2 regions of the Paeniglutamicibacter sp. GQ140 genome follow, and region 1 is predicted to be linked to the other one. Evidence: riboswitches for the same ligand, from Rfam matches in the RefSeq annotation. Region 1 holds a riboswitch; the other holds the start of a gene.
What was found. Region 1 has a riboswitch for S-adenosylmethionine ahead of AC6CHY_RS09705 (hypothetical protein). Riboswitches for the same ligand answer to the same signal wherever they lie in the genome.
Positions count from the first base shown of each region.

Region 2: linked by a shared signal. The riboswitch ahead of AC6CHY_RS10300 (ABC transporter substrate-binding protein) and the one ahead of AC6CHY_RS09705 (hypothetical protein) in region 1 are both predicted to bind S-adenosylmethionine.

Region 1 covers NZ_JCAXDW010000005.1:281,589-286,839, reverse strand. The annotation lists gene AC6CHY_RS09725 (amino acid ABC transporter permease) at 1-205, shown strand, start outside; gene AC6CHY_RS09720 (amino acid ABC transporter ATP-binding protein) at 202-969, shown strand; gene AC6CHY_RS09715 (histidinol-phosphate transaminase) at 988-2,139, shown strand; gene AC6CHY_RS09710 (PDR/VanB family oxidoreductase) at 2,136-3,143, shown strand; gene AC6CHY_RS09705 (hypothetical protein) at 3,163-3,447, opposite strand; SAM riboswitch class IV at 3,470-3,599, opposite strand; gene AC6CHY_RS09700 (zinc-dependent alcohol dehydrogenase family protein) at 3,831-4,886, shown strand; gene AC6CHY_RS09695 (hypothetical protein) at 5,197-5,251, shown strand, end outside.
Region 2 covers NZ_JCAXDW010000006.1:54,786-60,036, forward strand. The annotation lists gene AC6CHY_RS10295 (LLM class flavin-dependent oxidoreductase) at 25-1,428, shown strand; SAM riboswitch class I at 1,805-1,899, shown strand; gene AC6CHY_RS10300 (ABC transporter substrate-binding protein) at 2,006-3,664, shown strand; gene AC6CHY_RS10305 (ABC transporter permease) at 3,672-4,631, shown strand; gene AC6CHY_RS10310 (ABC transporter permease) at 4,652-5,251, shown strand, end outside.

The DNA.
Region 1 (5,251 bases):
GCTGCTCATCGTGGCGGCCATCTGGTACCTGGCGGTCACCGCGGTGCTCTCCGTCGGCCAGTACTTCGTCGAACGCCACTTTGAACGCGGCTTCACGCCCATCAAGGGCAAGAAGCCAGCGGCGCCCGCGGCCTCGGCGACCGGCCCCGTCACGGGGCCGACCCCAGCGCCAAGCATCGAGCCGGAATTGGAGCCGAGCAAATGAACGAACCAGTCCTGCGCGCCCACAATGTGCGCAAGTCCTTCGGCCACCTGGAAATCCTCAAGGGCATCACCCTGGAGGTGCAGGCCGGACAGGTCGCCTGCCTGCTGGGGCCCTCCGGCTCGGGAAAAAGCACGTTCCTGCGGTGCATCAACCACCTGGAAAAAATCAGCGACGGGGAAATGTGGGTCCACGGGGATCGCATTGGATATCGCCGTGCGGGGAACAAGTTGCACGAACTGAAGGAAAACGAAACGGCCAAGCAGCGTGCGTCCGTCGGCATGGTCTTCCAGCAATTCAACCTGTTCCCGCACCGGACCGCCCTGGAGAACGTGATCGAGGGACCGACAATCGTGCAGCGCAAATCCCGGGCCAAGGCCATGGCCGAGGGCATGGAACTGCTGGACCGGGTGGGATTGGCCGACAAGTACCAGCACTACCCCTCGCAGCTTTCCGGGGGCCAGCAGCAACGCGTGGCCATTGCCCGGGCCCTGGCCCTGAAGCCGAAGCTCATGCTCTTCGACGAGCCGACCTCCGCGCTCGACCCGGAGCTGGTGGGGGAGGTGCTGGAGGTCATGACCTCCCTGGCGGCCTCGGGGATGACCATGATCGTGGTGACCCACGAAATGGGCTTCGCCAAGGAAGTAGGGGACGTCGTCCACTTCATGGCGGACGGGCAGCTGGTCGAGTCCGGCAGCCCCCGACAGGTCCTTGAAGACCCCCGCGAACCCCGAACCCAGGCCTTCCTGTCCAAGGTCCTGGCCTAGAAGCGAAGGAAAGACCCGATGTCCAACGAGCAATCCGGCGCCGGCGAGGCGACGCCCCGGCCGCGCGACCTGGTGGAGATGCTGCCGGGTTATTCGCGCTCGCCGGCCGCCGGAAAGGCGCGGTGGGTGGCCTCCTCCAACGAATCCTGGATGTCGCCCTCGCCCGCCGCCCTTGCGGCCATGGCGGACAGCGTGCAACGCTCCAACCGCTATCCGAGCCTGGCCGGGGACCGGTTGGTGGCCGCGCTGGCCGACACCCTGGGACTATCCGAAACCCAGGTTGCGGTGGGGGCAGGGTCCCTGGCCCTGCTGGGCCAGGTCCTCGCGGCTTTCGCGGGCCCGGGCGACGAGGTGCTGTACGCCTGGCGCAGCTATGAGGCGTATCCGATCCTGGTCACGCTGGCAGGGGCCAGGAGCGTCGAGGTGCCGCTGGATGCGGCCCATCGCCACGACACGGCGGCCATGCGCCGGGCCATCACCGAACGCACCACGGTGGTGCTGCTGTGCAATCCCAACAACCCCACCGGAACGGTGCTGGCGATCGGCGAGGTCGAATCCTTTCTCGCGGGGGTTCCGGGCCACGTACTCGTGGTGCTCGACGAGGCCTACGTCGAGTTCTCCGGATCCAGTGGGGACACCGTGCCGCTGCTGACCAAGCACCCCAACCTGGTGATCCTGCGGACCTTCTCCAAGGCCCATGCACTGGCCGGGGCGCGGGCCGGATACCTGCTGGGGCCGGAGGACGTCGTCCGGGCCATCCGCAAGGTGGCTCCGCCCTTCGGGCTCAGTGCGGTGGCAGAGGCCGGCGCCGTGGCGGCCCTCGCCGACACCGACTACCTGCTCGGCACCGTGGCCGCGGTGTCGGGGGAACGCGAATTCCTGCACCGGGAACTGGAGGCCCTCGGCCTGCGCGTCCCCGACAGCGGGGGCAACTTCCTCTGGATCCCGGAAAACGGGCGGCGGGCCGCGGACATCGAACGCGCGTGCGCAGCACACGGGGTGTCGGTCCGTGCCTTTGGCGGCGAAGGGGTGCGGGTGACCATCGGCCCGCGCCAGGCCTCGCTGGCGGTCCTGGCCGCGCTGGACGAGCCGGCAACGGCACGGTGCGCGGAAACATGGCAGGCAGTACCCACCACATACCCACACCACAGCACTGGAGGTGCATCGTGATCAGCACAAGTGAAAAGCATGCCATCGGGGAACCGGGGCCAGTCATCCGGATGGCCGAGGACGGATACTTCGTCGTGGACGTGGTGGACATCAAGCGGGAATCGGAGTCGGTGCTCTCCCTGGGCATTGCCCGCCCCGACGGGCTCGCGCTGCCGGACTGGAGTCCGGGATCGCACATCGACGTCCTGCTTCCCAACGGTCTGCTGCGCCAGTATTCCCTGTGCTCCGCCCCCGGGGACCGGCACTGGCGATTGGGGGTGTTGCGGGAACCCGCCGGCCGCGGCGGATCCGCCTACGTCCACGACCAGCTGAGGCCCGGCGCGCAGCTGCGGGTCAGGAGCCCGCGCAACAACTTCGTGCTCGGGCCGGCGCCCGAATACATGTTCATCGCCGGCGGCATCGGCATCACGCCCATCCTGCCCATGCTGCGCGCGGCCGAGGTCTCCGGGGCAGCATGGCGGCTGCTCTACCTGGGGCGCAGCCGTGGTTCCATGGCATTCCTCGGCGAACTGGCGCACTACGGGGACAAGGTCCACGTGCACGCCGACGACGAATCCGGGCTCTATCCCCTGGCCGAGCTGCTCGGTGACCCGGAGGCGGGATTCCACGCCTATGTGTGCGGCCCCGGACCGCTGCTGGACTACATCGCCACGCTCACCTCCGGCTGGCGGGACCCCGCGCGGTTCCACTTCGAACGCTTTGTCGCCGACCCTGCCGCAAGCGCGCCGGCCGCGGGGGACCACGAATTCACGGTGGAAACCACCGGCGGCCTCCAGGCACGGGTGCCGGTGGGCACCAGCATCCTGGCCGCCCTGGAGGACGTCGGGGTGCAGGTGCTGAACTCCTGCCGGGAGGGAATCTGCGGGACCTGCGAGACCCCGGTGGTCTCGGGGGAGATCGACCACCGCGATTCGCTGCTCAGCGAGGAGGAGCGGGATGCCGGAGACACCATGATGATCTGCGTGTCGCGCTGCAAGGGCGGGCGCCTGGTGCTGGATATCTAGCGCCTGCGCCCCCGGGGCATCAGGCGCGCAGGCGGAAGAACGAGCTTCCGACAAGCTCGTGCGCACCGGGGAGCAGTGCCACCAGCAGCTCGGGGTTGAACTGGACCTCGACGGGGCCGCGGCCCGCCAGTGCCGCCGAGAGCTTGTGCGGGGCGAGTGCCTCAAGCACCCACTCGTCGGGACCGGCCCCCACGTGCAGCAGGTCGGTCTCGGGGTCGAGGTCAAGCCAGGCAGTGATCCAGTCGCCGGTGAAGCGCGGCAGCGGATTCCTGGTGGGGGATGAGTCCAGGGTGGGGCTGTACATGATGTGCACACGTCCTTGAAGATCGTTGTCCTTGCCCCTGCGTGCGGGATGCGCGCCAAGGCCGCTTCGTCATCCGAACCACCCGCCGTGCAACTATGGGGTTGGTGCCTGGTCAGTCGGAGCTTTGCGCAGTGCAACCAGATCTCGTGAAGCTGTCTCCAGCCTACGGCGGGGCGGGGACGGTTGGCCACCGCGGGGCTGCGGGGAGCAACAAACCGTCATCTGCGACGGCCAGTGACCCCGCCCTCCCGAGGCGGGCCCGCAGCACCGCCGTCACCGGTTCCTGCCGGGTGATGCAGTGGATGCCGCCGCCGCGGGCCAAGAGCCCGCTGGCATAGGCTGGAAGCGACACCCGCCAGCCCCCACACCCTGCGGAGGAACACATGCGCGCCACCCTGATCCACGGACCGCGGGACATCCGCGTCGAGGACTGCCCCGAGCCGACCTTGCGTGCCGACACCGACGCCATCGTGCGCGTCAGCGCCGCCTGCGTCTGCGGCTCCGACCTCTGGCCGTACCGCGGCGTCAGCCCCACGCCCAGGCCCCGGCGCATCGGGCACGAATTCATCGGCCGCATCGAGGCGGTTGGCCCGAGGGTCTCGACCCTGGCTGTGGGCGACTTCGTGGTGGCCCCGTGGGCCAACAGCTGCGGCACCTGCCCGCCGTGCCGCGACGGCGTGCAGGTCGCCTGCGAACACCGGGCGCACTGGGGCGGGGCCGACGAGAACGGCCTGCCCGTCGACGGCGGGCAGGGCGAGGCGGTGCGGGTCCCCAACGCCGACGGCACGCTCGTCGCTGTCCCCGGGGTGGCCGAGCCCGACGAAGCCCTGTCCAAGTCGCTGCTGGCACTCTCGGACGTCATGGGCACCGGGCACCACGCCGCGCTGGGTGCGCGGGTTGCGCCCGGCCGGAGTGTGGTCGTGGTCGGCGACGGGGCAGTGGGATTGTGCGGGGTGCTCGCCGCCAAGCGGCTGGGCGCCACGCGCATCATCGCCATGTCCCGGCACGCCGACCGTGCGGCCCTGGCCCGGGACTTCGGGGCCACCGATGTGGTCGCCGAGCGCGGGGCCGATGCCGCAGCCAAGGTGCGCGAACTGCTCGGGGGAGTGCTGGCGGACTCGGTGCTCGAATGCGTGGGCACCGCCGAGTCCATGGACCAGGCATTGCGCTGCACCCGACCCGGCGGGTCGCTGGGCTTTGTGGGCGTCCCGCACGGCGATGACCCGCTGCCGATCTCCGTGCTCTTCGCGAAGAACATCTCGGTGGCCGGAGGCGCGGCCAGCACCCGGGCGTACCTGCCCGAACTGCTTGCCGACGTGTTGGCCGGCAGCATCAACCCGGGACTGGTCTTCGATGCCGTCATGGGGCTGGAGCAGGCGCCGGAGGCCTATGCGGCGATGGACGAGCGGCGCGCGATCAAGGTCATGCTCGTGCCCTAGCGGCGTTCTTGCCGGCGGTGGCGCGACGCCCCGGGGGCTGAACTGCAGCCGGGCATTCCGGCGTCGTAGGTGCCCCTGCGCCGGGTCCGGCCCTTGCGCTATGCTCGTTGTGAAGCGGCGCGGCCGATCCGTTGACATTTTCTCCTGGGGCGACGTCGAGACGAAGGCAACTGGCGGGCAGTCGTCGAACGGCTTCGCAGCGACTTCCGGGCTATGGCTGCAACGCCGTTGTTGCAAGTCTCACGAATGCGAGTCTTGTCATCGTGATCATTTTGTGACATTTGCGGCGATGTACTAGCGTTGGGCATCGATGCCAGCTTTTACTGAAAATCATGTCCTAGGATCGTCCAGCGCCACCAATGAAC
Region 2 (5,251 bases), on a different contig from region 1:
CCCAACACCTCGCGAAGGATAAACATGAGCACGACTCCCGCCCCACGCCAGATCCGCTTCAACGCCTTCGACATGAACTGCGTCGGACACCAGTCCCCGGGACTGTGGAAGCACCCCAAGGACCAGTCCGCCAGCTACAAGGACCTATCCTACTGGACCAACCTGGCCAAGACCCTGGAAAAGGGCAAGTTCGACGGCATCTTCATCGCCGACGTGCTGGGCACCTACGACGTCTTCGGCGGCTCCAACGAGGTGCCGCTGCGCACCGGCGCCCAGGTCCCGGTCAACGACCCGCTCATGCTTGTCTCCGCGATGGCCGCCGTGACCGAGAACCTCGGCTTCGGCGTCACCGCCAGCACCTCCTACGAACACCCGTACCCTTTCTCCCGCCGCCTGGCGACCCTTGACCACCTGACCAAGGGCCGCATCGGCTGGAACGTCGTGACCGGCTACCTGCCCTCCGCCGCCCGGAACATGGGCCAGGAAGACCAGCTTGAGCACGACGAGCGCTACAACCACGCCGACGAATACCTCGAGGTCGTGTACAAGCTGCTCGAGGGTTCCTGGGAAGAAGACGCCGTGGTTCGCGACGCCGAGCGCGGTGTCTTCACCGACCCGGCCAAGGTCCACGAGATCAACCATGAGGGCAAGTACTTCAAGGTCCCGGGCATCGCCATCACCGAGCCCAGCCCGCAGCGCACCCCGGTGATCTTCCAGGCCGGAACCTCCTCGCGCGGCATGCAGTTCGCCGCGGCAAATGCCGAGGCAGTCTTCGTCACTTGCCCCACCAAGGACATGCTCAAGGCCACGGTCACCAAGATCCGCGACGCCGCCGAGGCGGCCGGCCGTGGACGCCACGACGTGCGCATCTACACCATGCAGACCATCATCACGGACGTGGATTCCGCCGCCGCGCAGGCCAAGTTCGAGGACTACAAGTCCTACGCCGACATCGACGGCGCCCTTGCGCTGATCTCCGGCTGGATGGGCGTGGACCTGTCGACCTACGGCCCGGACGACGTTATCGGCGACAACGTGAAGTCCAACGCCATCCAGTCCACCGTGTCGATGTTCCAGCAGGCCAGCGGCGATTCGGGCAACCCGTGGACGATCCGCCAGCTGGCCGAGTGGGTGGGCGTTGGCGGCTTCGGACCGATCACCGTCGGCTCGCCGACCGAGGTCGCCGACAAGCTCATCGAGTGGGTCGAGGACACCGACGTGGACGGGTTCAACCTGGCCTACGCCATCACCCCGGGCACCTTTGAGGACATCGTGGAGTTCATCGTTCCCGAGCTGCAGGCACGCGGCGCCTACCCGACCGAATACGTCGAGGGCACGCTGCGCAACAAGCTCTTCGGCAAGGGCGACCGCGTCCAGGACTCCCACCGCGCGGCGAACTACCGGTTCTCGAACGCCGAGGTCAAGTAGCCGGGAGTAACTCCCGCACGAGTTTCGGGCGGCGGCGCACCATGAGGTGCGCCGCCGCCCGGGCCGTTTAAGGGGCCGTGAACGTTCGGGACGGCCGGCAGCCTGAGACCAGGAAAGAGAGTCAGCCGCCATTTGCCCAGTCGATGAGTTCCGGGGCATGAATTTGTGCACATTATCAACATGACGCCCCGGTGAAGCAAGGCCAGGTTGTTTTTCGCTTCACGTTCTGACTTATGACGCTTCGTGAAGCAAATCCGGCCCCAAAGCCGATCCGTGCGTCGATTTATTTCACGGCGAACCCTTTTATGTTGGTTGTATCGAAGATCCTGCGACACACTTGAATTGTTCGACGCTGGAAACCAACCAACACGAGCACACACCATCCAGAGCGGCTGAGAGACCTGGCTCGTTGACGCCGCAGCAACCACTCCCCTCATGGGGATCCGGTGCTACCGCCAGGACCGATGGAGATAGCCAAACTCTGCGCGGTCCGCCGAATGCTGTCATGTCTTGGACAGGTATTCGACTGATTAGCCATGTCGCGGCGTTCCTCGGGTGAACCGAGAAGGAATGAATCATGGGCAACACCAAACCACCTGCGAAGCGACGCCTTCGCGCCGGCCTCGGCGTCAAGATCCTTACCGTGCTTTCCGTGGCCACGCTGGCACTCAGCGCCTGCGGATCGGGAACCCAAACAGCGGGAAATGCAGCCGACCCGGTAAGCAACGATCCCGTCCAGGGCGGAACCTTCGTGTATGCGGAAGTAACCCCGATCAACAACTGGCAGACCCAAGCCGCACGCTTCTACGAGAAGGCCAATGTGCTCAATAGCGTGTTGGACCGACTGACCTATTTCGACGCGGCAACCGGAAAGCTCGTTGGCTGGATAGCGTCGGATTTCACCGCCAACAAGAACCAGACCGAGTTCACCTTCACCATTCGTGACGGCGTGAGTTTCTCGGACGGAACGGCGCTCGATGCCAAGGCCGTCAAGGAAAACCTGGACGCCCTGGGCAAGGGCATCAAGAGCGCACAGATCGCACCCAACGTCGACTTCGCCGCCTTCAAGTCCGCCGAGGTCGTAGGAAAAAACCAGGTCAAGGTCACGCTCAAGACCCCCGACGCCAACTTCCTGCGTGCCACATCGTCGGTCACCTCGGGCCTGGTTTCCCCTGAAACCTTGACGTTGGACAATGCCGGCCAGTCGGCCATCGCCAACATCGTCGGCTCCGGACCGTTCGTCTTCGAATCCGAGAAGACCGATGAAGAAGTCACCTTCGCCAAGCGCGCGGATTACAAGTGGGCGCCTGAATCAGCGGCAAACCAGGGCGCCGCATACCTGGACAAGCTCGTGGTGAAGTACCTGCCCGAGGTGGCGCACCGTGCCGGAGCGGTCCAAACCGGCCAGGTCGACCTGGTCCGGGGACTTCAGCCCGTGGACGAGCAAACCCTCGCGGGCAGCGGCGACCAGGTGCTGCCGGCCAAGGGAATTGACCTGACCACCAACATGGCGGCAGTGCGCATCGGCAGTGGCAAGCTCGCCGACACCAAGGTGCGTCAGGCGCTCCAGGTCGGCATCGACCGCCAATCCATCAAGGACACGGTGCTGTCGGACAGCTACGTCATCGCCGACTCCGTGCTGAACCACGCGGCCCCCGGGTTCATCGACCTGTCCGCGGATCTGGGCTACAACCCGGAGAAATCCAAGGCGTTGCTCGACGAGGCAGGCTGGGTTGTCGGAGCCGACGGAGTACGCGAAAAGGGTGGGCAGAAGCTGGAAATCACCATCACCAGCTCCAACAACTCCGTGGTCATCAAACCGGCCTTTGAACTCATCGAGCAGCAATGGCGGGAAATCGGCGTCAAGCTCATCAACCGTGCGGCCGACAACACGTTCCTGACCACGGCCATGATCGATCCCAACATCGAGTTCTTCGGAACCCGCCAATTTGCCTACGGCGGACTGGGACCGGTCTTCGGCCCGGAAAACAACACCCAGACCCTGAACGCCGACAGCGAGCTCAACGCGCTGTTCGCCAAGGAACGTTCGGCCACCAGCGAGGCGGAGCACAAGGAACTGGTTGCCGAGGAACAGCGCCAGCTGGTCAGCGAAAAGGCGCTGTCCCTGGTCCTTTGGGACGAAGTCCAGGTCTACGGCGGCAACTCGGATGCGCACGTGGAATTCACCTCCGGCACCGCCCCGATTTTCCAGGGCGCCTGGAAGACCGGAAAGTAGCAACCCCATGGCCGCTTACATCGCGCGACGCATCGGACAAGCTTTGCTGGTCATTTGGCTTGCCTACACCCTGGTCTTCCTGGCCGTGCAGCTGCTCCCGAATGACCCAGTGACGATCTTCCTGTCAGCGGATGCTGCGGCCAATCCGGAAACCATCGCGGCCATGAAGGCGCAATACGGATACGACCAGCCGCTGTTGATTCAGTATTTCAGCCAATTGGCCGGTCTCTTCCGGGGTGATTTCGGGTATTCGCTGGCCTCGGGCCAGCCCGTTGCAGAACGCATCGGTGCAGTGGCCGGGTCGACCTTGGTGCTGGCTTCCAGTGCCTTCGTGACTGCCGTGGTGTTTGCGGTTCTGCTGGTCGCTTCGGCCACGTTGGCACGTCGGACGTGGTTGAAGCGGCTCATCATCAACCTGCCGCCGCTCTTCGCGGCAGTTCCCGTGTTCTGGCTGGGCCTGGTGCTCCTGCAGCTGCTCTCCATCCAACTCGGAGTCATGTCGCTTTTCCCGGATGGTTCGTTCGCCTCGATTGCCGTCCCCGTCCTGGTCCTGGCCGTCCACGTCTCTGCCCCGATTGCCCAGGTGCTGCTCAAGAGTGTGGACAACGTTTACGCCCAGCCATTCGTGGACGTGTTGCGTGCCAAGGGCGCTTCGCCGTCATGGATTTTCTTTCGCCACACCCTCAAAAACGCTGCGGCACCGGCCATGACCATCAGCGGGATAACCGTGGGAACGCTGTTGGCCGGCTCGGTCATCACCGAGACGGTGTTTGCCCGGTCCGGCCTGGGCCAGGTGGTGCTTCAGTCGGTCACCGCGCAGGACGTGGCGCTGGTCCAGGGACTCGTGCTGATCACCGCCACGGCCTTCGTTGTCGTGAACCTGGTTGTTGACCTGCTTTACCCGCTATTGGATCCACGGATCCTCAAGAGTGGAACGCACGGGGCACCGCGCGCACTCGTGGCCTAGGAACGAACGGAGAAGAATCCATGAGCATCAAGCTAGAGGAACCGTTGACGAAGGTTGCCGTGCAGCAGTCCGCCCCGGCCGGCACTCTTGCGCCGGTGGAGATCGTGCCATCTTCCAAGAAGAAATCGGGAGCGCTTAGTTCGCCCGTATTCTGGCTGACCTGCGCCCCGCTGATCATGGTCCTGGGGTGGGCGTTGGTCCCTTCGCTGTTTAGCGGACTGGACCCCATTAGCGGCGTCCCGGCCGAGAAATTCCAGGCGCCCGGGTTCGCCCACTGGTTTGGCACCGACCACTTGGGCCGCGACGTGTTTGCCCGGGTGGTTCACGGCACCAGCCAAACGCTGTTGACCGCGGGACTGGCGGTGACGATCGGGCTCGTCGCGGGGACCGGGCTGGGGCTGCTGGCGGCAACCGCAGGCCGGGCGGCCGACGCCGTCACCATGCGCCTGATCGATGTCTTGCTCGCTGTCCCGGGCTTCCTGGTCTCGCTGATCATCGTCACGGCATTTGCCCCCGGTCCGATTTCCCTGGGAATCGGCGTGGGCATCGCCTCCATTGCGTCGTTTGCACGCGTGGTGCGTTCCGAGGTCCTGCGCGTTCGCAGCCTGGACTACGTGGAA